One region of the Lactococcus sp. bn62 genome, then DNA from elsewhere that is predicted to be linked to it. Evidence: predicted binding sites of a transcription regulator. Region 1 holds the regulator's gene; the other holds the start of a gene.
The links. Region 1 encodes HrcA, which represses chaperone genes, less so after heat shock. Its sites were predicted from a motif close to TTAGCACTCNNNNNNNNNGAGTGCTAA; they were not measured.
Positions count from the first base shown of each region.

Region 2: the regulator HrcA is predicted to act here: its motif matches at 1,946-1,972, upstream of groES (co-chaperone GroES).

Region 1 covers NZ_CP120417.1:571,790-592,968, forward strand. The annotation lists gene P3G65_RS03180 (DNA internalization-related competence protein ComEC/Rec2) at 1-1,424, shown strand, start outside; gene P3G65_RS03185 (alpha/beta hydrolase family protein) at 1,579-2,355, shown strand; gene P3G65_RS03190 (F0F1 ATP synthase subunit C) at 2,551-2,766, shown strand; gene atpB (F0F1 ATP synthase subunit A) at 2,821-3,534, shown strand; gene atpF (F0F1 ATP synthase subunit B) at 3,548-4,054, shown strand; gene P3G65_RS03205 (F0F1 ATP synthase subunit delta) at 4,069-4,596, shown strand; gene atpA (F0F1 ATP synthase subunit alpha) at 4,662-6,170, shown strand; gene P3G65_RS03215 (F0F1 ATP synthase subunit gamma) at 6,182-7,063, shown strand; gene atpD (F0F1 ATP synthase subunit beta) at 7,123-8,532, shown strand; gene P3G65_RS03225 (F0F1 ATP synthase subunit epsilon) at 8,550-8,975, shown strand; gene P3G65_RS03230 (hypothetical protein) at 9,161-9,832, shown strand; gene P3G65_RS03235 (hypothetical protein) at 9,864-10,685, shown strand; gene P3G65_RS03240 (saccharopine dehydrogenase NADP-binding domain-containing protein) at 10,774-11,691, shown strand; gene P3G65_RS03245 (histidine phosphatase family protein) at 11,803-12,507, shown strand; gene P3G65_RS03250 (M15 family metallopeptidase) at 12,491-13,276, shown strand; gene P3G65_RS03255 (hypothetical protein) at 13,308-13,712, shown strand; gene hrcA (heat-inducible transcriptional repressor HrcA) at 13,851-14,888, shown strand; gene grpE (nucleotide exchange factor GrpE) at 14,892-15,464, shown strand; gene dnaK (molecular chaperone DnaK) at 15,542-17,368, shown strand; gene P3G65_RS03275 (Spx/MgsR family RNA polymerase-binding regulatory protein) at 17,517-17,915, shown strand; gene P3G65_RS03280 (DeoR/GlpR family DNA-binding transcription regulator) at 18,123-18,824, shown strand; gene pfkB (1-phosphofructokinase) at 18,821-19,747, shown strand; gene P3G65_RS03290 (fructose-specific PTS transporter subunit EIIC) at 19,762-21,179, shown strand, end outside.
Region 2 covers NZ_CP120417.1:353,626-362,722, reverse strand. The annotation lists gene groL (chaperonin GroEL) at 1-1,611, opposite strand, end outside; gene groES (co-chaperone GroES) at 1,641-1,922, opposite strand; gene P3G65_RS02000 (ClbS/DfsB family four-helix bundle protein) at 2,039-2,569, opposite strand; gene P3G65_RS01995 (single-stranded DNA-binding protein) at 2,626-3,015, opposite strand; gene ytpR (YtpR family tRNA-binding protein) at 3,085-3,708, opposite strand; gene P3G65_RS01985 (thioredoxin family protein) at 3,710-4,030, opposite strand; gene P3G65_RS01980 (hypothetical protein) at 4,027-4,314, opposite strand; gene pepA (glutamyl aminopeptidase) at 4,515-5,582, shown strand; gene P3G65_RS01970 (phosphatase PAP2 family protein) at 5,693-6,376, shown strand; gene P3G65_RS01965 (methylated-DNA--[protein]-cysteine S-methyltransferase) at 6,393-6,797, opposite strand; gene P3G65_RS01960 (methylated-DNA--[protein]-cysteine S-methyltransferase) at 6,787-7,296, opposite strand; gene P3G65_RS01955 (transglycosylase domain-containing protein) at 7,375-9,097, opposite strand, start outside.

The DNA of each region.
Region 1 (21,179 bases):
TTTCGATATTTTATGCTTTTCTTACTGGCTTATCTCTCTCAATCTTACGTGCGCTTCTTCAAAAAAATATACCTATTAAAAATTCAAGCGATAGATTTTCTATCACTTTTCTTCTTTTAATGATATTCAGTCCATATTTCCTACTGACAACAGGAGGACAACTGACGATGCTCTATTCTTTCTTAATCACATTTTTTTCACAAAAATTCAATGAACTAAAAGGATTAAAAAGAGCATTACTTGATTCTACTGTTCTAGCTGTTGGGGTACTTCCGCTTTTGATTTTTCACTTCCATTCTTTCCAACCATTATCGATTATATTGACTTTATTATTTAGTCTGATTTTTGATTTTTTACTTTTGCCAGGTTTACTTTTTGTCTTTCTCCTTTCTTTAGTCGGCATTGATCTTACATTACTTAATCCTTTTTTTATTATTTTAGAATCAATAGTAAGACTGGTTGGCAGTTTATTTGATAAACCGATTGTATTTGGCAAACCAAATCTTATTTTTTTACTTTTGCTTTTTATGCTAAGTGGACTTGCACTCGATTTTTACAGAAAAAGAAACTGGAACTTAGTTGTAATAATTGTTCTTTTCTTTCTTTTTTTCCTTGTTAAGAATCCTAAACACCCAAGCATTACAATGGTAGATGTGGGCCAAGGAGACAGTATTCTCTTGCAAGACAGGTGGAACAGTCAAAATATCTTAATTGATACTGGCGGTAGATTAAAAATAAGAGCTGATGAGCAGTGGAAGGAGGGAATTTATAAGAGCAATGCTGAAAGTACACTTCTACCTTATCTGAGAGCGAGTGGAGTGAGCAAAGTAGATGTTCTGATTGTGACACATCCAGATGAGGATCATATTGGTGACTTGGAGAGTGTAGCTCAGAAAGTACCAATAAAAAATATTTATGTCTCAGCTAGTGCATTAGAGAAGAAAAATTTTGTTAAAAAACTAAGCATCTTAAAAAGTCAGATTCACATTGTGCAAGAGGGAGACAAGCTCCCCATATTTAACAGTTATCTCCGGTTTCTAACGACAGGAGGTGAAGGAAAAAGCGATAATGATAATTCTTTAGTAACGTTTGGTGAATTTTATGGGAAGAAATTTCTTTTTACAGGTGACTTAGAAGAAGAGGGAGAGGTTAAACTCCAGAAAGAATATCCACATTTAGAGGTTGATATCCTAAAAGTTGGACATCATGGCAGTAAGACTTCTACAAAGGAAGGTTTTTTAGAAGCGATTAAGCCTAAGGTTGCTCTTATTTCTGCTGGAAAGAATAATCGATATAAACATCCGAGTCAAGAAACGCTTCACCAATTAACTGCACGAGGAATAAAAATTTATCGGACAGACCAGCAAGGAGCAATCCGTTTCCTTTATAAAAAAGGCACTTGGCAAATTCAAACAGTAAAGTAAGTTTGGGTACAAAAAATGTTACATACTATATGACAAAACAGCGTTGCTTTTTGATTGAATAGCAATGAGAATAAGGCGATATGTAATAATTCTTATGTTATAATAGTAGGAAACGTTTACTTGAATCATAAAAGTAAACGGGATGGGAGGAAAAATGGCTATTATAAATATTGAATATTACTCCGAAGTACTGGGGATGAATCGTAAGTTTAATGTGATTTATCCAGAAGCTAGTAAAACAGGTGTAAAAGATGGAAAAGATATTCCAGTGCTTTATCTATTGCATGGGATGTCTGGAAATGAAGATTCATGGCTTATAAGAACGGGGATTGATCGTTTGATTCGTCATTCTCAACTTGCCATTGTCATGCCTTCAACTGATTTGGGCTTCTATACTAATACTAATTATGGTATGAGATATTTTGATGCAATTGCAAAGGAATTGCCACAAGTGGTACATAATTTCTTTCCTAACTTGAGCAGCAAGAGAGAAAAGAATTTTATCGCAGGTTTGTCGATGGGAGGTTATGGCGCATTCAAGCTGGCTTTGGCTACGAAAAACTTCAGTTATGCAGCAAGTTTATCAGGAGCGTTAGATATGACTGACCTAAAAGAACAAAGTGCTGAGAATGAAGCTTATTGGACCGGAATTTTTGGTGACCTTGATCACTTTAATGATAGTGAAAACAGCATTCTCTATCTTGCAGAACATCATGAAGGTGAAAAGCCCAAGCTTTACAGTTGGTGTGGGGAACAAGATTATCTTATCTCTGGAAATAATAGAGCGGCTCAACTTCTTGAGGAAAAAGGCTTTGACCTTCGTTATGAAAAATCGCCGGGTACACATGAATGGTACTATTGGACCAAACAAATCGAGACCGTTTTAAAATGGCTTCCTATTGATTATAAGGAAGAAGAACGTCTAAGTTAAACAGCTTAAAATAAAAATATAAAACCTTGAAACTTAAATAAATCCTAAAGAAAACGTTTGCTCAAAAAAGGCCGAACGATTTATAGAAAAATGTTTGATAATCTTAGGTTAAGTTTTGACAAACGGATTGAATAGGACTATAATTTCATAGTAATAAAAATTTGCGAAAAATCGCACATAGAAAGAGGTCATTAAATGACAACAATCTCAATTGAAGCTCTTAAAGCAGTAGCTATTGGTATTAGTGCACTTGGTGCCGCTATCGGTGATGGACTTATTGTTTCAGCATTTATTAATGCTGTTGCACGCCAACCAGAAATGGAAGGCAAACTCCGCGGAAGTATGTTCCTTGGTGTTGCCTTTGCCGAAGGTACATTCTTCATCGCCTTAGCTATGGCTTTCTTGTTCTAAAAATCGTTGATTTAACTTTTATACTCAACAATTATTTAGAAAGGAAGATTAGCTATGGAATCAACATGGACTTTTAATGTTGGACCAGTAACTTTTGACGGTGTCATTCTATATATGACAGCTTTGACCGTTTTAATTGTCTTTGGTCTGATTTATTGGGCAAGTCGCAATATGCAACTGAAGCCTACAGGTAAGCAAAACGTCCTTGAGTGGGTAGTTGACTTTATTAACGGCATCGGACGTGAAAATCTAGGTGCTAAAGAGTCACCAAAGTATGCCCTCATGAGTTTTACACTCTTTTCTTTCCTTTTGATTTCGAATATTATTGGGCTAGTTACTAAAATCACTGCACCGGGTGACATCAGCTTATGGCGCTCTCCAACAGCAAACTCAACAGTTGACTTGACTTTAGCAGTCTTAGTCATTGTACTCGCCAATACCCTTGGTGTGAAACAGTTTGGCTTTAAAGGCTATATTAAAAATGCCTTTTGGAAAGAACCTAAAGCAATGCTTCCGATGACTATCATGGAAGAGTTTACAAATGCCCTTTCTATGGGACTTCGTCTTTACGGTAATATCTTTGCCGGAGAAGTTCTTCTAGGGATTATTGCTGGAATGATCGATTCTGGTTGGTTTATTCTTCCTGTGACATGGATTTTAGCAATGGCTTGGATAGCATTCTCAATCTTTATTTCATCTCTTCAGGCTTATGTATTTGTTCTTTTGACAAATCTTTACATTAGCCACAAAATTTTAGCAGAACACTAGGAAAGGAGTAGAAATGCTTACTACATTATTAGAAACTGCTCCGAATACAGTTCTTGGTAATATTATCGTTGTCAGCGGTGCATTCATCATCTTGCTGATCTTGGTTCGTAAATTTGCGTGGGGTGCTATTACAGGTATCTTTGAAGAACGTGCAAATAAAATCAACAACGATATTACAACTGCAGAACTGTCAAAAAAAGAAGCAGAAACATTATTAGCGCAACGTGAAAATGAACTTGCAGGTTCTAAAGAAGAAGCTGCCAACATTATCCAAACTGCCAATGATACAGCTAAACAAAATCGTGCAAATATCTTGGCAACAGCCAATGAAGAAGCTGCGAATGTGAAAAAACGTGCCCAAGAAGATATTGAACAAGAACGCAAAGAAGCGCTCAGTTCAGTTAAAGGGGATGTTGCTGATATTTCAGTACAAATTGCTGAAAAACTCATCGGTCAATCTTTGGATTCACAAGCACAATCAGAACTTATTGACAGCTATATTGCTAAGCTTGGCGAATAGGGGGTTGGTTGAAAATGACAACAGTCAATTCTCAAAAATACAGTAAAGCCTTGCTTGAAGTTGCAGAGGAACAATCTCAATTAGAAGTTATTCTTTCTGAGGTTAACGAACTGACACAACTTTTTAAAGAAGATGATCTTGCTTCTTTCTTCGGAACGGAAGTATATTCTACAGCAGCAAAATCAGAAGTTATTGACAGTATCAAAGAAAATTCATCACCACTGATGAAAAATTTCCTTGATACTGTTCGTGCAAACGGACGATTAGCTGATTTAGCAGAAATTCTTGCTGAAATTAAAAATACAGCAGATGATATGTTTAGAATTGCTGATGTAGAGGTCATTTCAAGCGTGAAATTAACCGAAACACAAATCGAAAAATTTGTTGCTCTCGCTAAATCGAAATTTGATTTGAACGAAGTAACAATCGTGAACACAGTAGATGAAAAGATTGTCGGTGGATTTATTGTAAATTCACGTGGAAAAATCATTGATGCTTCTGTCAAATCACAATTGGCAAAAATTGCCAAAGAGATTCTCTAAGAATCTCCTTTGAGAAAAAATTCTCAGCCATTTAACATGAAAACTCAGAAAGGAGCAAAATACATTTGGCAATCAAAGCGAATGAAATCAGCTCACTGATTAAACAACAAATTGAAAATTTTACACCAGATTTTGAAGTTGCTGAAACTGGTGTCGTCACTTATGTTGGTGACGGTATCGCCCGTGCTTACGGCCTTGAAAATGCGATGAGCGGTGAGCTTGTCGAGTTTGACAACGGCGTATATGGTATGGCGCAAAACTTAGACAGTACAGACGTTGGTATTATCGTACTTGGTGATTTCCTTAGCATCCGCGAAGGAGATACAGTAAAACGTACAGGTAAAATCATGGAAATTCAAGTCGGTGAAGAACTCATCGGCCGTGTTGTAAATGCACTTGGACAACCCGTTGATGGCTTAGGCGATATCAATACAGGTAAAACACGTCCTGTTGAGGCTCCAGCTTCAGGTGTTATGCAACGTAAATCTGTTTCAGAACCACTCCAAACTGGACTTAAAGCTATTGATGCACTTGTACCAATCGGTCGTGGTCAACGTGAGTTGATCATCGGTGACCGTCAAACAGGTAAAACATCTGTAGCTATCGATGCAATTCTTAACCAAAAAGGTAAAGACATTATCTGTATTTACGTTGCCATTGGTCAAAAAGAATCGACAGTTCGTACACAAGTTGAAGCACTCCGTAAACTTGGAGCAATGGATTATACAATCGTTGTAACAGCTTCAGCATCACAACCTTCACCATTACTTTATATTGCACCTTATGCGGGTGCAGCTATGGGTGAGGAATTCATGTACAATGGTAAACACGTTCTGGTTGTTTATGATGATTTATCTAAACAAGCCGTGGCTTACCGTGAACTTTCACTCTTGCTCCGTCGTCCACCAGGTCGTGAAGCTTACCCAGGGGATGTATTCTACCTCCACTCACGTCTTTTGGAACGTGCGGCACAATTGAGCGATGACTTAGGTGGTGGTTCAATGACAGCCTTGCCTTTCATTGAGACACAAGCCGGAGATATCTCTGCCTACATCGCTACAAACGTTATCTCAATCACAGATGGACAAATCTTCCTCGAAAACGACCTTTTCTATTCAGGTATTCGTCCAGCCATCGATGCCGGATCTTCTGTATCACGTGTTGGTGGTGCCGCTCAAATCAAGGCAATGAAAAAAGTTGCCGGAACACTCCGTTTGGACTTGGCATCATTCCGTGAACTTGAAGCATTTACACAATTCGGTTCTGACCTTGATGAAGCAACACAAGCTAAATTGAACCGTGGTCGTCGTACAGTTGAAGTCTTGAAACAGCCGTTACACAAACCATTGGCTGTTGAAAAACAAGTTCTTATTCTTTATGCATTGACACATGGCCATCTTGATGATGTTCCCGTAGAAGATATTCTCGATTTTGAAGAAAAAATGTTTGATTTCTTCGATGTCAACTATGCTGAACTTTTACAAGTCATCACAGATACTAAAGATTTGCCAGATGAAGCAAAACTTGACGATGCAATCAAAGCCTTCAAGAAAACTACAAATTACGTTAAATAAGGAGGTTCATTATGGGCGCTTCACTTAGCGAAATTAAATCAAAAATTGCTTCAACCGAAAAAACAAGTCATATCACTGGTGCCATGCAAATGGTATCTGCAGCGAAATTGCAAAAATCAGAAAAGATTGCGAAAACTTATCAGGTTTATGCAGATAAGGTGCGTCAAGTGACAACCGACTTGGTTGCTGCAGATCGTGGCCCTTCTAAAAATCCGATGATGACTAAACGTCCCGTTAAGAAAACAGGATATTTAGTTATCACTTCGGATCGTGGCCTTGTAGGAGGTTACAACTCTAATATCTTGAAGTCAGTCATGAATAAATTACGTGAAAAACACCAGGGACCAGAAGAATATTGTATTCTTGCTTTAGGTGGGACAGGAGCAGATTTTTTCCGCTCTCGTAACGTAGAATTATCTTACGAATTACGTGGTTTGACTGACCAACCAAGTTTTGAAGAAGTTCGTGAAATTGTACGTCAAGCTGTATCTCGCTATCAAAATGAAGAGTTTGATCAACTCTATGTTTGCTACAATCACCATATCAATTCATTGACAAGTGAAGCACGCATGCAAAAAATGCTTCCGATTACATTTGATGAATCAGAGGAACCAGAAGATGAAGCACCAGTATCATTGGTGAGTTTCGAACTGGAACCAAGCCGCGAAGCTATTTTAAATCAACTTTTACCTCAATATGCTGAAAGCATGATCTATGGTGCGATTGTTGATGCTAAAACAGCTGAACATGCTGCTGGTATGTCCGCAATGCGTACAGCTACAGATAATGCTAAAACAGTGATTAACGATCTGACAATACAATATAACCGCGCGCGTCAAGCAGCAATTACACAAGAAATTACGGAAATTGTTGCAGGAGCCTCAGCGCTTTAAGCATGTGGTAACCTTTCTTAAAGAATTAAAGACAGAAAAATAAACTAGGAGGAAAAATATTGAGTTCTGGTAAAATTACTCAGGTCATTGGTCCCGTTGTCGACGTTGAATTTGCGTCAGGCGCGACTCTTCCTGAGATTAATAACGCACTCATCGTTTATAAAGATGTAGACGGCGTTAAAACTAAAATCGTCCTTGAAGTGGCGTTGGAACTTGGTGATGGTGCCGTACGTACCATCGCTATGGAATCAACTGATGGCTTAACACGTGGACTTGAAGTTCTCGATACAGGTAAAGCAATCAGCGTACCTGTCGGTCAAGAAACACTTGGACGTGTCTTCAATGTACTTGGAGATGCTATCGATGGTGGCGAAGCGTTTGCTGAAAATGCAGAACGCAGTCCTATCCATAAAAAAGCGCCATCTTTTGATGAACTTTCAACAGCAAATGAAATTCTTGTTACAGGGATTAAAGTTATTGACTTACTTGCCCCATACCTTAAAGGTGGTAAGATTGGCTTGTTCGGGGGTGCCGGAGTTGGTAAAACCGTTCTTATCCAAGAATTGATTCACAACATTGCCCAAGAACACGGTGGTATTTCCGTATTTACTGGTGTTGGGGAACGTACTCGTGAAGGAAATGACCTTTACTGGGAAATGAAAGAATCAGGCGTTATTGAAAAAACAGCCATGGTCTTCGGTCAAATGAATGAGCCACCTGGAGCACGTATGCGTGTTGCTCTTACTGGTTTGACAATTGCTGAATATTTCCGTGATGTAGAAAAACAAGACGTTTTACTTTTCATTGATAATATCTTCCGTTTCACCCAAGCCGGTTCAGAAGTATCTGCCCTCTTAGGACGTATGCCATCAGCCGTTGGTTACCAACCTACGCTTGCAACCGAAATGGGTCAACTTCAAGAACGTATCACTTCAACAAAACAAGGTTCTGTAACTTCTATCCAAGCGATTTATGTCCCAGCCGATGACTATACTGACCCTGCGCCAGCAACAGCCTTCGCTCACTTGGATGCAACAACAAACTTGGAACGTCGTTTGACACAAATGGGTATCTACCCAGCCGTTGATCCATTGGCTTCTTCATCACGTGCGCTTACACCTGAAATTGTTGGTGAAGAACACTATGCAGTAGCTATGGAAGTACAACGTGTGCTCCAACGTTATAAAGAATTACAAGATATCATTGCTATTCTTGGTATGGATGAATTGTCTGATGATGAAAAAGTATTGGTTAACCGTGCACGTCGTATCCAATTCTTCCTCTCACAAAACTTTAACGTTGCCGAAACATTTACTGGTGTACCAGGATCATATGTACCAATTGAAAAAACTGTTGAAGATTTCAAAGCGATTCTTGACGGTAAATACGATTCAATCCCAGAAGATGCTTTCCGTGGTGTAGGTCCAATCGAAGACGTTCTTGAAAAAGCTAAAAAAATGGGTTATTAAGATAGGAGGTTGCTGAAATGAGTGAAAATGTCATGGCTATTCAAGTCATCACTCCTGCGGGTGTCGTTTATGATCACCATGCAACCTACATTCTTGCGCATACGATTGGTGGAGATATGGGGATTTTACCCAACATGATTTCCACAATCGCTGGTTTACAAATCAGTGAACTTAAGGTGCGCCGTCCTGATGATGTGAAGCACGTTGATTATATTGCTGTTAATGGCGGTATTATTGAAGTGAAGGATAGTATGATTACAGTGATCGCAGACTCTGCTGAGCGTAATCGTGATATCGATGTTCCACGTGCCGAACGTGCAAAACTTCGTGCTGAAAAAGAGCTTGAAGAAGCTAAAGCGGCACATAAGACTGATGAAGCTAAACGTGCCGAAGTTGCACTTCATCGCGCGATTAACCGATTGAATGTATCGAAACACAATTAATAAAAGAATAAAAAACATCCTTAGGATGTTTTTTTGTTATTTAATATAAATGTAACAAAAAACAGCAAATTAAAATGTTAAAATGTAAATAATAAGTCTTTTTTACTGTTTGATGAATAAATAGTTACGGATGATGGATTTTTGGAACAATTTAGAAATGTAGTATTGAGAAGAGAGAGGGAATTATGGGAAAGGAGGAAAGTGTGGCATTGGATCATTGCCAAGAACTGATGGAAATAGTCGAAACAATAGAAGACAAACTCCATCAACTTGAAGTTATAAAGATCGAATTTCGTCAAGAAATTCAGTACAAAATTAATTACCGCTCGGCTTTACTTGCGTTCAGCTTTCCTGTCCTTATCTTAGCTTTTTATATTATAAACGATTTTTCTTTTATACATGGTCATGGGCAACTGGATCGTTCCGCTTTAGAAACCTTCTTAATCACGTTTATGTTGAGCTTTGCCTTATGGGCTCTGGGAATTTTTCTAAATGATATTTTCAAAAAGATATTTGGAAGTAATACACTTCCCATTGGGCGAAAAGCTCTTGTTAAGCAACTTTTTCCTAAATACAATCAAAAAAGTCAATGTCTGATTGATAGTCTAGAGGAATTGTTGGGATCTGAGACATTAATAAGTACTGAACTCCCTGAAAAGTATCTGAATGTCAAGAGCTTGAACTATATTATTGAGGTCTTAAGTGTAGAAGATGTTCAAACTTTGCATGAAGCAGTTGAACTATTAGAGCTAGAAATAAAAAATTCTCGTGTTGAGCAAAGTTTAATGGCTGAGCCAAGTATCCGTCGAGCGCAAGAAGCGATAGCAACCCAGCATACGTTCAAACAAGGTGTATAGTAGAAATAATGAGAAAGGAGGCAAAAAGCGAATGAGAAAGAAAAGATATTGTATAATTTTAGCAACCACCATAGTATTAGGGCAAACAATCATTCTGAACCCGAGCCAAGCTTATTCTGCATCAGTTTCACGTGTCCAAGCCGAAGAACTGCAGGACAAAAGTGCCAATAATTCGTTAACCGAGGAAGCAAATACAGGCGGTGGATCGACAACACCTGAAAACCCTCAGCCTATTACGCCGACAATGCCTCCGATCGTTCCAGAAACACCAGATATTACACTTCCGCCAGTAACCATAGGTGAACCTGTTCCTATCACACCAACAGTCCCCATAATTCCGGATAATACTCTTCCTTTGGTACCTGTAGGCGAACCTGTGCCGATTACACCTACAGCACCTCCAATTGTACCAGAGCAGCCGGATAATAGTTTACCTTCAATTTCACTCACAACACCAGAAAAAGTAGAGGTACAGAACCCGGAGTCGGATACAGAAAGAGATCAACCTCTTAAAAATCTGGAAGCACATAATCAAGATAAAAAGGATACAACAGAAGTTACCCCAGCAGAAACTATAAAGCCACAAGAAATAGAAAATAAGAATACAACTACTCAAGTTTCTACCAAAGGAGAACTTCTTTATACCTGGGGGGAAGCAAATATCCCACTGATGTCACAACATACCTCTATCAATTCACTTGATGATGCGGATAAGGATGCTGTAACGCGTAAACATGCCATAGCTGTGCATGCAGCTGGGACAGGAGGAGTAGTTACAGGAATAGGGACCTCTGTACTCCTTCTCGGAATCCTCAAGAAAGCCAGTTGGCTAAAACAAATCTTTGGTAAATAAAAGAAAAAATCTCTGAAAAAAGGGATTTTTTTTGATACAATGAAACAAACAATGAGGAGAAATCCTCTAAAATTTAAAGGAGATTCAGATGCGTAAAGTAGGTATAATTGGGTTAGGGAATGTCGGAGCAATGATTGCTCAAATGATTGTTCAAGCAGGCTATGTTGATGAATTAGTCCTTATTGATAAAAATACTGCAAAATCTAAAGCGGAAGCTTTTGACATGCTTGATGCAGCTAGCCTACTCAATAGTCATACAAAGATTACTGTAGGCGATTATCCAGACCTTTCTGATGCAGAAGTCGTTATTTCTGCTTTGGGCCATATCAAAGCTCTTGATGCCCAAGATCGTTTCCAAGAGTTGAAAATTAATACACCCATGGTCAAAGCAGTGGCAGATGAAATTAATGCTTCAGGCTTTAATGGTGTTTTCTTAATCGTAACCAACCCTAATGACGTGATTGCACAGCTTTATTCACAAGCTCTTAACCTTCCCAAAAACCAAGTTTTTGGAACAGGAACATATTTAGATTCGGCTCGTTTGCACCGTTATATTGCTGAAGAAGCAGGTGTAGATGCGAGAAGTGTGAGCGGCTATATGCTTGGTGAACATGGTGATTCACAATTTGCAGCGTGGTCAACAGTAAATATTGGTGGCGTACCATTTAAAAAAACAGCAGTGACAAACAATTTTGACCTTGAAAAAATCGAAGATTCAGCACGCCATGGCGGTTTTGTCGTATATGAAGGAAAGGGCTATACGAACTTTGCTATTGCTGCAGCTTCAGTGAGTCTAATGAATCTCATTTTATCTGATGCCAAAGCAGTTGTGGTCTGCTCGCATTACGATGCTGAACTTGATGCGTATTTGTCAACGCCAGCACTTGTTGGACGCGATGGTGCACAAGCTTATCCTGGATTTATCGAAAGCATCAGCAAAGAAGAAGCGGATAAATTGAAAGACTCAGCACGTGAGATTCAAGAAAAAATCAAAAAATTTAGCTAAAAATAGCCTATAGATAGAAAATCTCTTATATAAGAAGAGGTTTTTTTCTCTGTTCAATTGCTTTGAAATAAAGTATAATTAAAGATATATAATAGAAGATAAGGTGAGTTCATGGTTGAGGTTTATTTAGTAAGACACGGAAAAACAATGTTTAATACAATCGGCAGAGCCCAAGGTTGGTCGGACACACCGCTCACTGCTGAAGGTGAACGTGGTGCTATGGAACTAGGGCTAGGCTTCAAAGCTAAAGGGTTGAAGTTTGATCGAGCTTATTCTTCTGACTCTGGCAGAACAATACAAACGATGGGCTTTATCTTGGAATACTCCGAGAATAAAGATATTCCTTATAAGATGGACAAGCGTATTCGTGAATGGTGTTTTGGTTCTTTTGATGGGGGATATGATGGCGAACTCTTTGATGGGGTTCTTCCTATTATCTTTGCTGAAAAAGGTATGCAAGAGACAGGGAAGTTCCCTTCAGATGAAGAACTAGCGCGTGCTATTTATGAAGTCGATACTGCAGGATGGGCGGAAACTTGGGAAGAACTCTCTGGACGTATTATGAATGGCTTTTCTGATATGGCAACTGAAGCAGAAGCAGCGGGAGCGAAAAATATCGTCATAGTTAGTCATGGGATGACGATTGCAAGCTATATCAAAATGCTTCGTCCAGATAAAGAACGTCCGCATAATTTGGATAATGGTTCCGTGACACATCTGACTTTTGAAAATGGAAAATTTGAAGTAGGAGATATCGGATCAATGGAGTATCGCAAACTTGGAGCAGAAATCATAAAAAATGCAAAGAAGAACTAAAAAAAGAAAACTCAAAAAAAGTAGAGTAATTGGAAGTTTCATTATTCTCTTGGTCTTCATTGGACTATGTGTATTTGCTGTAAGTAAACTCAAGACACAAGTCACGAAAAAAACGGCTGAGCCAAGACAAACTTCACCTTCAAGTTCGCCAGCTGAAAGTAAGGCAACTGATTTACCGGAAGCTCATCGTTCTGACTGGAATCTTGTTCTGGTAAACAGGGAAAATCCAAAAGAGGAACTCTCCCCAGAGCTTACAACTGTTGGCACTGTGCAGGTTGATCAACGTATCGCAGATGCTCTTGTAAAATTTTTAGCAGCAGCGCAAGCTATTGATCCCTCAGAACACTTGATTTCGGCATATCGCTCAGTGGCTTATCAAGAACAACTCTTCAATACTTATGTGGAAAATGAAATGGTTGGTGCTGCAGGATCAGTCAATAACACAGGGCAACCTATATCTCGTGAGCAAGCTGAAACTAATGTTAAGACTTATTCACAGCCTGCAGGTAGCTCAGAGCACCAAACAGGCTTAGCTGTTGATATGTCGACAGTAGATGCTTTGAACCAAAGCCCTGAAGATGTAGTCGCACAAGTGAAGAAAATTGCACCTGAGTACGGTTTTGTACTACGTTTCCCGGAAGGCGGAAAAGCATCCACTGGTGTGGATTATGAGGATTGGCATTTTCGTTATGTAGGTGTGGATAATGCCAAATATATGACAAAACACAACCTTACACTTGAAGAATATTTGAAGTTATTGCCCCAGTAAAATAAAGGGCGTTAAAAGGAGTCACACAACAATGTTGAATAAAGCCTACTTGATTTTATATGCTAATATTGCCTTATTTCTCTATACTTTAATGATTATTGCACAACGGCTTTTAGCATCACCCAATACCTTTACGACGGTTTTTCAAAATACAAGCCGCACAATAACGGGATTTATCAATAAAACTCTGGCTCCAGTAGCCCAATGGCAAAATATAATAGAAATACTCTTGGTTTTCCTTCTCATCTTACTCATACTCCGCTTTTTCAATGTGGGATTATGGATTTTAGAGATAGCGGCTGTGCTGGTAATTGTTGATTGGGGCTATCAATATCTCATGCATCAGCAAAATCTAGCGCTATTATTTCCACTAGCTGTCATGCTTGTTAGTCTCTTTAGCATCCGTTTCATTGCTAAAGAAGTAGGATTTATTTAAAAAAACAAAAATTAGCACTCTATAAAAAAGAGTGCTAATTTTTGGTTTTTTTGCTTGACAAGATAGGAGATAAGGGTTATAATAATATTGTTAGCACTTGAGGGTGGTAAGTGCTAAAAGCGAAGAAAGGAGACAAAGATGATTACAGAACGGCAACAACAGATTTTGGATTTGATTGTCTCACTTTACGCTAAAGAGCACACGCCCGTTGGTTCTAAAGCTTTATTGGAACAGATTAAAGCATCAAGTGCGACAATCAGAAATGATATGAAAGCCTTGGAAAATCTTGGACTCATTCAAAAAGAACATACATCAAGTGGGCGTGTTCCTAGTATTTCAGGTTACAAATACTTTGTAGAAAATGTATTGCGCTTGGAAGAATTTACACAAAATGATCTTTTTCAAATTATGAAATCCTTTGATGGTGAGTTTTATCGCTTATCGGATTTATTTGAAAGAGCAAGTGAAGTTCTCTCAAGATTGACCGGCTTAACTTCTTTCGTACTTAATGTTCCTCAGAAAGAGCAAGTCTTACAGTCCTTTGAACTTGTCACTTTAGATAATCACTCGATGTTGACAGTGATGACCTTAGCGACAGGCGAACTTCGGACAAATCAGTTTGTACTCCCCAAAAGTATGAGTGAACATGACTTGCAAGTCTTTACACGGTTGATTAAAGAACGTTTAGTGGGTAAGAAAGTTCTTGATGTGCATTATGCGTTGAGGACGGATATCCCACAGATAGTACAGCGTTACTTTAAAACAACTGGTGATGTCTTGGAGCTCTTTGAATCCGTCTTTGCAGATTTGTTCACAGAACATTTGACAAGTAGCGGACGTGAATATGTCTTTGATTTTGCCACAGACAATCTTTCTGAGCTTTATAAAATTTTAAGCGATGATACACGTATGGCTCAAGAAATACGAGAATTAACAAGTACAGATGAGATGCGTTCGGTTGTCATTGACAATATGTCTTATTTTGCTAACCTAACGTTGATCAGTCAAAAGTTTGTTATTCCATATCGTGGTTTAGGAACGCTGACAGTCATTGGTCCTGTAGAACAAGATTATCAGAAAACCTTGAGTACACTGGACTTACTTGCGAAAGTCTTAAGTATGAAACTCATGGACTATTATCGTTACCTTGATGGTAACCATTATGAGATAAGTTAATATATGAAATTATTTAAAAGAAAAGGAAACAATATGGCTGAAGAAAATAAAGAAGAATTAAAGAAAAAAGATCAGGAAGAAGAAGTTGTCGAAGAGCTTACTGAAGAAGCACTTGAAGATATCGTCGAAGAAGAAGTTTCTGAGCTTGATGCAGCTGTAGCAAAGGCTGAAGAATGGGAAAATAAATTTCTCCGTATTAGCGCAGAAATCCAAAATATTCAACGCCGTGCCAACGAAGAACGTTCTAGTATCTTGAAATATCGCTCACAAGATTTGGCGAAAAAGATTTTGCCAAGCTTAGATAACTTGGAGCGTGCACTTGCTGTTGAAGGATTAACAGAAGATGTCAAAAAAGGTTTAGAAATGACGCGAGAAAGCTTGATCAACGCACTTAAAGAAGAAGGCGTTACAGAAGTCAAAGCAGACGGAGCCTTTGATCCAAACTTCCATATGGCTGTGCAAACTGTCCCAGCTGATGATGAGCATCCTGCAGATCATGTCGTTCAAGTCTTCCAAAAAGGCTACCAAATCCATGATCGTATCCTTCGTCCAGCAATGGTCGTTGTTGCACAATAAGAAACAAGAAGTGACCGAAATGTCCTTAAACTATAAGAATAGATAAAAACAATAAAATAAAAAAAGAGGTAAAGCATATGTCTAAAATTATTGGTATTGACCTTGGTACAACAAACTCAGCAGTAGCAGTTCTCGAAGGAACTGAAGCAAAAATTATTCCAAATCCAGAAGGAAATCGTACAACACCATCTGTTGTCGCTTTTAAAAATGGTGAAATTCAAGTTGGTGATGCTGCAAAACGCCAAGCCGTAACAAACCCAGATACAATCATCTCAATCAAATCTAAAATGGGTACAAGTGAAAAAGTTTCTGCCGGTGGTAAAGAGTACACACCTCAAGAAATTTCAGCAATGATTCTTCAAAACTTGAAAGCAACAGCTGAAGCATACTTGGGCGAAAAAGTTGAAAAAGCAGTTATTACAGTCCCAGCATACTTCAACGATGCACAACGTCAAGCAACAAAAGATGCTGGTAAAATCGCTGGTCTTGAAGTAGAACGTATCGTTAACGAACCAACAGCAGCAGCTCTTGCTTACGGTATGGACAAACAAGACAAAGATGAAAAAATTCTTGTCTTTGACCTTGGTGGTGGTACATTTGACGTTTCAATCCTTGAACTAGGTGATGGTGTCTTCGATGTATTGTCAACAGCAGGTAACAACAAACTTGGTGGTGATGACTTTGACCAAGCTATCATTGATTACATGGTCGCAGAATTCAAGAAAGAAAACGGCATTGACCTTTCACAAGATAAAATGGCCCTTCAACGTTTGAAAGATGCAGCTGAAAAAGCGAAAAAAGACCTTTCAGGTGTAACTTCTACTCAAATTTCATTGCCGTTCATCACAGCTGGCGCTGCTGGCCCACTTCACTTGGAAATGACACTTACACGTGCTAAATTTGACGAATTGACTGCTTCATTGGTTGAAGCAACACGCGAACCTGTACGTCAAGCCCTTTCTGATGCTGGTCTTTCAACTTCTGATATCGATGAAGTTCTTCTTGTTGGTGGTTCAACTCGTATCCCAGCAGTTGTTGATCTTGTTCAAAAAGAAACAGGTAAAACACCAAACAAATCTGTTAACCCAGACGAAGTTGTTGCTATGGGTGCAGCAATCCAAGGTGGTGTCATCACTGGTGACGTTAAAGACGTTGTCCTTCTTGACGTAACTCCACTTTCACTTGGTATTGAAACAATGGGTTCTGTATTTACAAAACTTATCGAACGTAATACAACAATTCCAACATCTAAATCACAAGTCTTCTCAACTGCAGCAGATAACCAACCAGCAGTAGATATCCACGTCCTTCAAGGTGAACGTCCAATGGCAGCAGATAACAAATCATTGGGTCGCTTCCAATTGACAGATATCCCTGCCGCACCACGTGGTGTGCCACAAATCGAAGTCACATTCGACATCGACAAAAACGGTATCGTATCTGTTAAAGCAAAAGATTTGGGTACGCAAAAAGAACAAACAATCGTTATCAAATCTAACTCAGGTCTTTCTGACGAAGAAATCGATAAAATGATGAAAGATGCTGAAGCAAATGCTGATGCTGACGCAAAACGTAAAGAAGAAGTAGACACACGTAACGAAGCGGATGCTCTTGTTTTCCAAACTGAAAAAACAATCAAAGAACTTGAAGGTAAAGTTGACGAAGCAGAAGTTAAAAAAGCAGAAGATGCTAAAGAAGAGTTGAAGAAAGCTCTTGAAGGTGAAGATATTGCCGATATCAAAGCTAAATCAGAAGCACTTAGCGAAATTGCGCAAAATCTCGCAGTAAAACTTTACGAACAAGCCAGCGCTGAACAAGCAGCAGCAGAAGGACAAGAAGCTGGATCAGAAGAAGGTCCTAAAGATGACAATACTGTTGATGGTGACTTTGAAGAAGTTAAATAAAACCGTAGTTCATAAAATAAAAAAGTTCGAGATATTGATGCTCGGCTTTTTTATTTTTTCTGAAAACCGTTTCATTTGTTTTCAATCTCATAAAATAAGATAATAAAAATAAGAAAGAGAACCTGGACGTGATAGAAAGGAGGTCGGCATGCTTAAGATTTATACCATCTCCTCTAATCAGGAGACGAAAGCAGTAGAGAGCTGGCTCTATGCCCATAAAGTCAAGTTTGTCGAAGTTGATCTTCTCAAAGAACTGGTTTCGACTGAGGAAATTCTCCGAATTGTTTCTTTAACTGAACATGGAGTTGAAGAGATTATCGCAACAGAAACACGGGCTTACACACGTTTGAACCTTAATTTCAATGACTTGAAGTTAGAAGATTTTATGGAGCTGTTAGAAGAAAATGCTACTCTATTGAAAGTTCCACTTATGTTGGATGAAAAACAACTTCAAATCGGTTTTGATGAAGATAAGATGCAAAGGTTTTTAGAAAAGCCAAGTAAAAAAGTTACTGACATAGAACAGCAAAAAATGCAAACAGGCTAGGTTCTCTAAAGAGCAAAGGAAGCGTAATTCCTGGCTCTTTTTTTATTTAAGGATAGTACATGAAGGAAATCTATATAAATAAGGATAGTACATGAAGGAAATCTATATAAATTTTTTTCTTTTTTTGTAGTTTTTGGAAGTTTTTGATTGACTTTGAAAGAAAATGGTGTATAATATAAATGTAAACGAATTCAGGAGGAGGGTCATATGCTCGCGACGGAACGCAAGGAAAAAATAATGAGCTTGCTCAAAGAGCAAAGAACAGCGACTTTAGAAGAACTTTCAACAATAACTCAAGCTTCTGTCTCGACTTTAAGGAGAGATCTCAATGAGCTTGAAGAAGAAAATGCCTTACGTCGTGTTCATGGAGGCGCAGAACTCCAACAAGATCTTTCAGAAGAGTTATCTATCTTTGAGAAATCTTCCAAAAACGTTCAAGAAAAAGAAAAAATCGCAACTATAGCTTTTGAAAAGATAAAAGAAGGCGACATTATTTACTTGGATGCTGGAACTACAGTTGCGCCACTTTGCCATTTGCTTAATCAGTCGGGCAAGCGTGTCACTATCGTGACTAATTCGATTAGCCATTTACCAAAATTAACCAGTGAAAACCTCATCGTTTATTTGCTTGGTGGTCGAGTGAAACGTCAAACTGATGCCATCATTGGCAGTTCGGCCATCGCTCAACTTAGTACTTACCGTTTTAATCTTGCATTTATCGGAGCTAATGCTTTTGATGAAGAGCTGGGGGCTATGACACCGGACAGTGAAGAAGCAGCGATTAAGTCACAGGCCATTCGTCAAAGCCGGACAAGCTATCTCCTCCTGGACAGTAGTAAAATCGGTCAAACAAGCTTTGTTAAGTTTGCAGAAAGTGACCAAATAAAACTTATAACGGAGAAATTATGATATACACAGTAACACTAAATCCAGCATTAGATTATTTCATGGATTTTGATCAGGCTAAACTTGGACAAGTCAACCGAGCGACAGAAACGCGTATGCTTCCTGGTGGTAAAGGAATTGTTGAAAGTCGCATGATGTCCCTTTTAAAGGTAGAAAATACGGCTCTTGGTTTTCTTGGTGGTTTCCCTGGGAAATTCATTCAAGATTATCTTGAAAATATCGGAAGTCAGTCCGATTTTACTCCAATTGCAGGAACAACACGCATTAATACAAAAATCAAAGTCAATGCGCAAGAGGAAACCTCCTTTGATGCTGCTGGACCAGACTTATCAGATGCTGAAATTCAGGCCTTCCTAAGTAAATTTGACGATCTACAAAGTGATGACATTGTCGTTTTTGCTGGTACTATCCCTAAAGCTTTAGGGGAAGACTTCTATGAAGTTTTGATTGAGAAAGTAAAAGCCAGAGGCGCACAGTTTGCTATTGATGTTGACGGACAAAAGTTGCTGAAAACATTGAAATATGAGCCACTCGTCATCAAACCTAATCGTGAAGAATTGGAAGAAATCTATTCTGTTAAGTTTAAATCCAAAGAAGATATTATCCCTTATGGTCAAAAACTTTTGGCAGAAGGAGCACAAAATGTCATGATTTCTATGGCAGGTGATGGTGCTTTACTCTTCACAGGTAAGGAAACTTATTTTGCCGCTCCAATCAAAGGAGAGTTGAAAAACTCTATCGGTGCAGGAGATTCAACAGTTGCAGGTTTCCTGGCCGAGTGGAGCCGCAGTCAGGATACTTTAGCTGCCTTTAAACAAGGTGTTGCCTGTGGTACAGCTAAGGTCTTCTCAGAAGATATGCCGAGTGAAAGCTTCTTAAAAGAATGCTTTGAAAAAGTAACAATCGAAAAAATAAACGAAGATTAGAAAAGAGGATGATTATGGAAATCAAAGATTTACTCAAAACAGAAGTCATGATTTTGGACCTTCAAGCAACGACTAAAGAAGCTGCTGTGGATGAAATGGTAAACAAGTTAGTCGCAGAAGGTTACGTCAGTGATTTTGATACATTTAAAGCTGGAATTATGGCTCGTGAAGCGCAAACTTCAACTGGTTTGGGCGATGGTATTGCCATGCCACACAGCAAGAATAAAGCTGTCAATGAAGCTGTTGTCCTATTTGCAAAATCAAATGCAGGTGTGGATTATGCAGCCCTAGACGGACAACCTGTCAATCTTTTCTTCATGATTGCAGCACCAGAAGGCGCAAATGACACACACTTGGAAGCTTTAGCACAACTTTCTAAGTTCCTCTTGCAAGCTGGATTTACAGACAAAGTAAAAGAAGCAAAATATCCGCGTCAAGTCTTAGAGCTTTTCTCTGAAGATACAGAAGAAATTGAGCAAGTCACTGATAGCGAGCATTATGTTTTAGCCGTAACAGCATGTACGACAGGTATTGCACATACTTATATGGCTGAAGAAGCACTTAAAAAACAAGCTGCTGAAATGGGCATCGCTATTAAAGTTGAAACAAATGGGGCGCGTGGGATTGACCACAAGCTGACTGCTGAAGATATTCAAAAAGCTGACGGTATCATCGTTGCAGCGGATAAGAAAGTGGAAATGAACCGTTTTGCAGGGAAACCGATGGTGCAAGTTCCTGTCGCTGCCGCTATTCGTCAACCCGAAGAACTCATTAATAAGGCAGTTTCTGGTAATGCACCAAAATTTGAAGCTGATGCCGCTGATGAGGCAAAAGAAGAAAGCTCTGGCGGTATTGGTAAAGCCTTCTACAAACACCTTATGGGTGGTGTATCTGCAATGTTACCATTCGTTGTTGGTGGTGGTATCTTGATTGCTCTTGCCTTCTTGATAGACCAATCAATGGGTGTTCCTAAAGATCAATTGGCCAACCTTGGTTCTTATCATCCGATTGCGGCTTACTTTAAAAATATCGGGGGCGCAGCCTTTGCTTTCATGCTTCCAGTCCTAGCTGGTTTTATCGCCAACTCAATTGCAGATAAACCTGGTTTAGTTGCAGGTTTCGTTGCGGGTTCAATGGCTGCCTCTGGTCTTGCCTTTGGCAAACTTGATCCGGCTACAATGATTCCATCAGGTTTCCTTGGCGCTTTAGTTGGTGGTTTCATTGCTGGTGGTGTCATTATCCTCTTGCGTAAGCTCTTGACTGTCTTGCCTAAATCGTTAGATGGGATTAAAGCAATCTTGATTTTCCCACTTTTAGGGACATTCATCACAGGATTGCTCATGCTTTTCATCAATATTCCGATGGCAGCAATCAATACAGGCCTTTCAAACTTCTTGAACAGCCTTAATGGAGCATCAGCTTTAGTTCTTGG
Region 2 (9,097 bases), 220 kb from region 1:
CATCATTGATGGATCCATAGCTGGAGCTGCTGGTGCAGCTGGTTCTGGTTTATCAGCAACGACTGCTTCAGTCGTCAAGATAAGTCCTGCTACTGAGGCCGCATTTTGGAGGGCTGAACGTGTTACTTTAGCCGGATCCACAATACCTGTCTCAATCATTTCAACCCATTCACCAGTTGCGGCATTGAAACCAATACCTTTTTCTGCTGATTTAAGTTTATCAATAATGATTGAACCTTCGTAACCTGCATTAGCCGCGATTTGACGTACTGGTTCTTCTAATGCGCGACGTACAATTGTGATACCTGTTTGCACGTCCCCTTCTTCTTCAAGACTGTCGAGGGCAGAGATAACTGTAACAAGGGCAGTACCTCCACCAGCAACGATACCTTCTTCAACGGCTGCGCGTGTTGCATTAAGTGCGTCTTCAATCAAAAGTTTTTGCGCTTTAAGTTCAGTTTCTGTAGCGGCGCCGACTTTAATCACAGCGACTCCACCAGAAAGTTTAGCTAAACGTTCTTGAAGTTTTTCACGATCAAATTCTGAAGTAGTTTGTTCAACTTGAGCTTTAATTGTTGCTACACGAGTAGCAATAGCATCTGCTGAACCGGCACCTTCAACGATTGTCGTATGTTCTTTATCAACAGTTACTTTATTGGCTTGACCAAGTGCATCTAAGCTTGCATCTTTAAGTTCTAAACCAAGCTCTTCCGTAATTACTGTACCGCCTGTGAGGATTGCTAAGTCTTCAAGTTGGGCCTTGCGGCGGTCGCCAAAGCCTGGAGCCTTAACCGCTACAACATTGAAAGTACCACGGATTTTGTTCAACACGAGGGTTGGTAATGCTTCACCATCAACATCATCTGCCACAATAAGTAAAGGACGATTTGTTTTCAAGATTTGTTCAAGTAATGGTAAAATTTCTTGAATATTTGAAATCTTCTTATCTGTGATCAAGATATATGGGTTATCAAGGTTGGCCACCATTTTTTCATTGTCTGTCACCATATATTGTGACAAGTAACCACGGTCAAACTGCATACCTTCTACAACTTCAAGTTCAGTTTGCATACCTTTTGATTCTTCAATAGTAATAACACCATCGTTACCAACTTTTTCCATGGCATTTGAGATATACTCTCCAACCTTTTCTGAACGAGAAGAAACAGAGGCAACTTGTGCAATAGCTTCTTTACCAGATACTGGAATAGATAATTCCTTGAGTGCTTTTACTGCTGTTTCAGTTGCTAACTCAATACCACGACGAATGCCCACTGGATTAGCTCCAGCAGTTACGTTCTTCAAACCTTCACGAACAATCGCTTGTGTTAAAACAGTCGCTGTTGTAGTACCATCACCCGCAACATCATTTGTTTTTGAGGCCACTTCACTGACTAATTTTGCCCCCATATTTTCAAAGTGATCTTCTAATTCAATTTCTTTTGCGATGGTTACACCATCATTCGTGATAAGTGGACTACCATATGATTTTTCCAGAACAACATTGCGACCTTTAGGACCAAGTGTTGTTTTTACTGTATCTGCTAAAATATCAATACCACGAACCATTGCTGAACGAGCATCTGATGAAAATTTAATATCTTTTGCCATTTTTTTATTATCTCCTGTCTTTATTTTCCTTAAACAATCGCAAGAATTTCAGATTCTTTGATAATCAAGAAATCTTCGCCTTCAAATTTTACATTTGTACCGGCAAACTTTTCAAAGAGAACTGCATCACCAACTTGCACTGTTGGTGTAATAACTGTACCATGAGGAGTTGTTTTACCTGGGCCTACTGCCACAACTTCTGCAACTTGTGGTTTCTCTTGTGCTGCTGAGGCCAAGACGATCCCACCTAAAGATTTTTCTTCTTCCTCTTTTATACGCAATACAACGCGATCCGCTAAGGGTTTCAACATGTTATTCCTCCATTTATGTTATTTTAGCACTCTTTAAGTTGGAGTGCTAATTTATATATCTTATTTTACCGCGAAGGTCAAAATTAGTCAAGAAAAAAACTTCTTTTTTTATTTTTTTAAATCGTTTTCTTATGAAGCCTGAGTTTCTTCAAGGCCCACTCGTAATGTGAAGCCAATGATGACTGAAAATACTGCGCTAAGGATGTTGTCGCAGTCCAAGGATAATATTGCTTCGTATAAAGCTCTTCATCTGAAAAATGTTGCAATAACTGGATAGTTCTTAGGTGGCTTGTAGCAAGTTTTTCCTTTATTTCTTCATAAGGAGTAGCTTGATGCTTTTCCCAGATTTCTTGATTCATTGTCGCATAGTTTTTCCAAGTATAGGGTGTGGGTAAAAAGCTTTGAAAGTTTCCTGAAATATTACTTTTTACAAAATTTTGTAAAAGTACTTGCCACTCATAAAGATGGGCATACACATCACGGATATTCTTATCTCGCCCCCAATGTGTCTCTTTTCCCTTCTCTTGGCCAAAGGCAAAAGTTGCCGTTTGTGCTTCTAAAGGTAGTGTGTCAACCAAATGACACAGCTTTTTCCAGTTTTCTTCTGAAAAGGAAATCAACTCTTTTTTCGTTTTTGCCTTTACCATTTTTCCCTCCTCACTTTCCTGTTCTCATCCTATCAAAAGAAAACGCTTTTTTCAATTTAAAACGGTAATTCATCTTCTTTTAAATTAAGAGCACTATTTTCTATAGAATCTTGTCGCATGGCAACTGTCGCGCGACTTTCCAAAAGGTCAAAAGTTTTTACCAACACTTCTGTTACATAGCGCTTTTGTTCCTGCTTGTCCACATAATTCCTGGTTCGTATCTCCCCTTCCACAGCAAGTAGGGCGCCTTTTTTAGCATAGGATGTACAGTGTTCCGCCTGTTTCTCCCAAAAGACCAAAGCGACAAAGTCTGTATCTTTTTCACCTGAAGCATTTTTATAGCGTCGTTTGACAGCGAGATTTATCCTCAATAGGCTTTTCCCATTAGATGTTTTAGTGAGTTCTGGATCTGCAACGAGTCGGCCAACAAGTAACGTTTTATTCATTTTGACACCTCCTTACTTTTTGTACGAAAAAAGACCTCAGCTTTCACTAAGGTCTTTATTATTTTATATTTAGGCTTGCCACATGCTTGTTGCATCAAAAGCTGATCCAGCTTCTAAATCTGTATTCAATTCGATAATACCACGAACTTGTGGTGCATTTGGTAAGTCAAGCTCTCGTGCCGAGCACAGCATACCATAAGAAGGTACGCCACGCAAAGCGCCTGGCCAGATTAAAGAACCAGAAGGCATCATTGCACCAGGTAAAGCCGCTACTGTTTTCATACCAACAACGGCATTAGGAGCACCACAAACGATTTGAACTGGTGCATCTAGACCAACTTCTACTTGGCACACATGTAAATGATCGCTGTCTGCATGATCCTCCATCGTTAAAATCTCAGCGACTACAAATTTAGGTTGGCCATCATATGTAAGTTGCTCGTCAAAGCCAGCTGCCTTAAGTTTTACATTAAGTTCCGTTACTTGATGCTCAGATAAATCATTCTGTCCTTGAGCCAAATCTGGCCAGTCTTTTTTTATATCGAAAATGTTCCAGCCCACTGTTTGTCCTGTATCTTCACGGAAGATACGCGCAACATCCGCCTTACGTTCGTAAGTTACTTCTGCTCCCTCATTGTTTGCCACAATCAGCATGAGGACATCACCAACATTTTTATTATACGTTGCAATCATTTTATTTATCTACACCCTTCAAAAATTCACTAACTTCTTCTTTAGTTTTACGTAGCTTATTCACTAAGCGTCCTGTTTCTTTACCATTTTCAAGTGTCACAAAGCTAGGAATACCCATGATTCCCCATTCAATAGCCAAGTCCATGAATTCGTCACGGTCAACTTCTACAAAGTTAAAGTCTGAAAATTCAGCTTCTAATTCTGGCATTTTTGGTTTGATAAAAGTACAGTCTGGGCACCATCCTGCAGTGAAAAACAAGACATGTTTACCTTCTGATTTTACAATTTCAGCTAGTTCCTCATAATTTTTTGGAATAATCATAAATACTCCTCTCCTAATTCTGTAATTTCTAAGGTTTCTCCATCAATTTCAAAATTGATGTTTTGGTTTGCTCCAACAATCACGCCACCTTTATAAATAGCTCCGCGATCTGCCTCCTCAAAGATCCATACTGTTTGAATATCTTGGTCAGCAAAAGCTTCACGTACTGCTTGAATAACCTCTGCCCGCAAATTTTCTTCAACGTGCTTATAACTCTGATAGAGCACTCGCGCACCTGCTACACCAGCCAGCAGCCCTAAACCAACTTTCAAATATTTTTTCATATAAAAAATTTTAACATAAATTTGAGTATATTAGTACTTATAATTACTGTTTCCCCTCAGATCAGTTCCGCTTTTCTATAAATCCCCTAAAACTTATCCGTCTTTAAAAATTATAGTTATTAAATAGCATTAGGACAATACTATTATATACGGCTTTTAAATGCTACAATAAGGGAGTATAAAAAATCAAAGGAGACGAGATGACTCTATTTAACAAAATTAAAGAAATAACTGAAATTCAAGCAACAAGTGGTTACGAAGCACCAATGCGTGACTATCTTCGTGCCCGTATGGTGGACCTCGGCTACACACCTGAAACTGATGGTCTGGGCGGAATCTTTGTCACTAAAGAAAGTAAAACAGAAAATGCGCCTCGTGTTATGGTTGCAGCTCACATGGATGAAGTCGGCTTCATGGTGTCGTCAATTAAGGCAGATGGTACTTTACGTGTAGTCACTCTGGGTGGTTGGAATCCTTTAGTTGTTAGTGCACAACGCTTTACGCTATTCACACGTGATGGTAAAAAAATACCTGTTGTGACTGGTGGCCTACCACCACATCTTTTACGTGGAGCAGCGGGCGCACCTGCTATGCCACAAGTGGAAGATATCATCTTTGACGGTGGTTTTATGAGCAAAGAAGAAGTTTTAGAATTTGGGATTCGTCAAGGTGACGTCATCGTTCCTGAATCTGAAACAATTTTAACTGCTAATGGTAAAAATGTCATCAGTAAAGCTTGGGATAATCGCTACGGGTGTCTTATGGTCTTAGAACTTCTGGACTACCTTAAAGACAAAGAATTGCCAGTAACCTTGATTATCGGTGCAAATGTTCAGGAAGAAGTTGGCCTTCGCGGTGCCCATGTTTCAACAACTAAATTTAAACCTGAAGTTTTCTTTGCTGTTGACTGCTCTCCTGCAACGGATACTTTTGGAAACGACAATGGTCGTCTTGGCGAAGGCTCGCTTCTTCGTTATTACGACCCAGGTCATATCATGCTGCCTGGTATGAAGGACTTCCTCCTCAATACAGCAGAAGTTAATGGTATCAAAACACAAGCTTATATCTCAAAAGGTGGAACTGATGCTGGTGCAGCACACTTGCAAAACGAAGGCGTACCTTCAACAACTATTGGTGTGTGTGCCCGTTATATCCATAGTCACCAAACCATCTTCAACATGGATGATTTCACAGAAGCGCAAAACTTTATCCGGGCTATCGTTACGAGTCTAAACCAAGAAAAAGTAGCAGCTATTAAAAACTACTAATAAAAAAGTTAAAAAAAGGGGTCCTGAGCCTCTTTTTTTAGTCATTCAGTTTTATTTCAGAAAGAAAAAGTAAAATCATAAAGCACCAAATATGAATTTTAGGGAAATTTATGAATAAAAAACTATACTATACTACTGGTTTACTTACTCTGGTAAGTTTTATCACACTGACTGCCATTGTAAAACTTTCTTATACACACGCACCTATTCCAAGCATTGATTCGCATTTACAGACAGTTGCTTGGCATCTTCAAAACAATGAATTTTTGGTTCAAATTTCAAGTGTAATTGCTAAATTTCTAGGCGACACAATGGGCGCTATAATTGGTCTTGTTATTGCTGCTATTATTTTTATCAAAGATAAGGTTTCAGCAATATGGTTAGCTCTTGTAGCCGGAATTGCTGTGGGGGGAAATACCTTGATTAAATTAGTTATCGGCCGTGATCGCCCTGACATTCATCGTGTTGCCGCCTTTACAGATGAGCCAGGAAAAAGTTTTGCCAGTGGACATACAACTTTTGCTGTAGTACTCTTTGGCTGTCTCTTTTTTATCCTCTTACACTATCTCTCTTCTGTATGGAGCAAAACATTAGTTGGTTTTGTCGCTGTGGGGTTAATTTTTTTAACAATGTTTTCACGTGTACTTCTTGGGGTACATTATCCTTCGGATACTTTAGGCGGCTTACTTTGGGGGCTTTCAGTCATCTGCCTCACTTATCCAACTTATCTTCATTATAAAAACTCAGAAAAACCTCAACCTTATATACCTAAAAGCGTGAGAAAAGCTGATTAAAGCTAAAAAGCTTTGACTATATGTCAAGCTTTTTTTCATAGTTGAGTATCTTTTGCTTAATATCTACTGCTGCTTCTTGACCCATAAAACCGCCCAAGCTGCCATCTTTACGCGTGACACGATGACATGGTAAAATGACAGGCAAAGGATTACGTGCTAATGCCTGCCCCACAGCTTGTTGTGCTTTAGGACTTCCGACACGCGCAGCCATTTCCTGATAACTTATAGTCGTTCCCGCTGGAATTTTGGGAAGTTCTAACCAAACAGCTCGTTGAAATGCTGTTCCTGTGGTCAATATAAAGTTCTGGTTCTTATTAAGTGCTTCGTAAGTCGTCTTTTCATGTTGGTCATCGAAAAAAACCTGGGTAATCTCCCCCTTAGCATTGCGCTCTACAGAGAGTGAAATATTCTCATTCAACATAGGTATTATTCTCCTCAAAATCCAACAGCCATTCTTTACGCCATAGTCCTCCAGCATAACCTGCCAGCTGCCCGGAGCTTTTTTTCAATCGATGACATGGAATCACGATTGCAAAGGGGTTGGCTGCATTTGCTGCCCCTACTGCAATACTGGCTTGCGGATGCGCGAGTCCTTGTGCGATTTCTTTATAGGTTCTTGTTTGCCCAAACGGAATATCTTCAACTTTTTTCCAGACTTTTTGCTGAAACTCTGTACCTTGCACAGCTAAAGGGAATTTAAAACTTTTTCTTTTTCTTGCAAAATACTCTTGCAACTCTTCTTCAAGTTGACATGAAATCGGAGTTGGATGTTCCAATATAATAGCATTCAATCTTGCAATCTTCGCCTGTAAATTCTTATGCTCTGTAAAGCCTAAGCGATGAAGAAACTGCGCATCACTGATACTTATCATTTGACCAATAGGTGTGTCAATATAGTTTTTATAGAGGCGCTTCTTCATGTCCTTATTATAACATAGTTCTCTCACCCAGAAACTACCTCAGAGCAAAAAAAGAGAGCGAATACCCTCTCTTTTTTACTATTTTCTAGTTCCTAAAATTCTGTTCCACGCGTCATTATAATTCGCCTCTGTACCACCAATTCCAAACTTGAATTGTGTCACAGGTGCTCCGTTTTTAGCCCAATAACTTGTGGTTGTTTCACCGGAGACTTTAACATTTTTAAGATTCCCTCCGGTTACAGTGCCTGGTTTTTGACCGGTCGACTTAAGAACAGTGCTCTGAATTACATCTGGATCTTTACTTGGTTCTGGGAACTTTTCACCAGGACCAAACACATTTGGATCCGCTGCTGCAATTGCATTGACCAAGTTTGCCATATATGTACCATTATTGACCGCAGCTGTCTTGCTGCCCATCGGCGTATTATTATCATGACCAATCCAACCTCCAAGGGATACTTTGGGCGTTGAAAGCATGAGCCAACCGTCTACATAATCATTGGAAGTACCTGTCTTGCCTGTCCAATCCACGCTACTTGCAAGCGTTGGATTAATGGCTTGTAAATCTTGTAAAAAGTTTGTTGTACGACGACTGACATCATAGGTCAAAACATTACGTAAAAGATCCTCAGTAATTGTTGATGTTGCTTGTGAAAAGACTCTCTCTGCTTGACTCTTATGTTCGTAGATATCTTTACCGGAGTCGTCTTTTATGCTTTGGACAACATAGTGTGGCTCATAAACCCCGCCATTAGCTAAGGCTTGGTAGCCATTGGTATGTTGCACCACAGTTGGCTCAATACCACCACCGAGTGGAAGAGATTCCACACTGTAGTCTGGCACATAATAGCCCATCTTCTTCATGTAAGTTTCCACGCTATTGCCAGAATCAAGAATGGCTTGATAGGTCCAATGCGCAGGGATATTCCATGACACGCCTAAAGCTTCATTAAGACTTACCATTCCGGTTCCTGTTTCGCCAACGTGCAAGATTGGAGTACCGTCAGAGAAACTTGTTGGATAGTTACTCAGCATACTTGCTGACCCAATCAATCCCAAATCAATTGCTGGTGCATAAGCTAAGATTGGTTTAATCGAAGAACCTGGACTACGCTTCGTATCAAAGGCATGATTGTTTTGATTGGTTGCATAGTCTAAACCACCAATAAAGCCAAGTACTGCTCCTGTTTTATTATCCATGAGTACATTTCCGGCTTGAACTTCACCTGTACCGTCCTGTAAAATACCGCCGTACTGCGCTACAGCATTTTGCATGGCATCATACACACCACGATTAATTGTTGTTGTGATAGTATAACCACCAGTTTGTAAGGCTTGCGCGGCTAATTCACGATATTTTTGCTTGGTGCTATCATTTCCTTGTTCTGTTGCCGAAACCTTGTCCCTCTTAATCAGATAATCATAGACGTGATTAAGGGCTTCACTGTACACAACATTATAAAGATAACCATGTGCTACAGAATCTTGTGGTTGTGAAGGCAGAAATGCTTGCGAGATATCCACAGCACTATATTTTTCGTAATCTTTTTGAGTCAAATATCCTGCACGATACATGTTAAACAGGACATTTTGTTGACGAGCTAAGCCATAAGAGAGTAGCTCTTTTGATTTGAGCGAACCATCCACATTATAAGGAGAGTAAACAATTGGACTTTGTGGTAATCCAGCAATAAAAGCTGCTTCTGGCACGGTTAAATCTTTAGCAGACTTACCAAAAATCCCTTGGGCAGCGGCTTGGACACCCGCAATATTTTTCCCTTGATTATTTCGCCCAAATGGT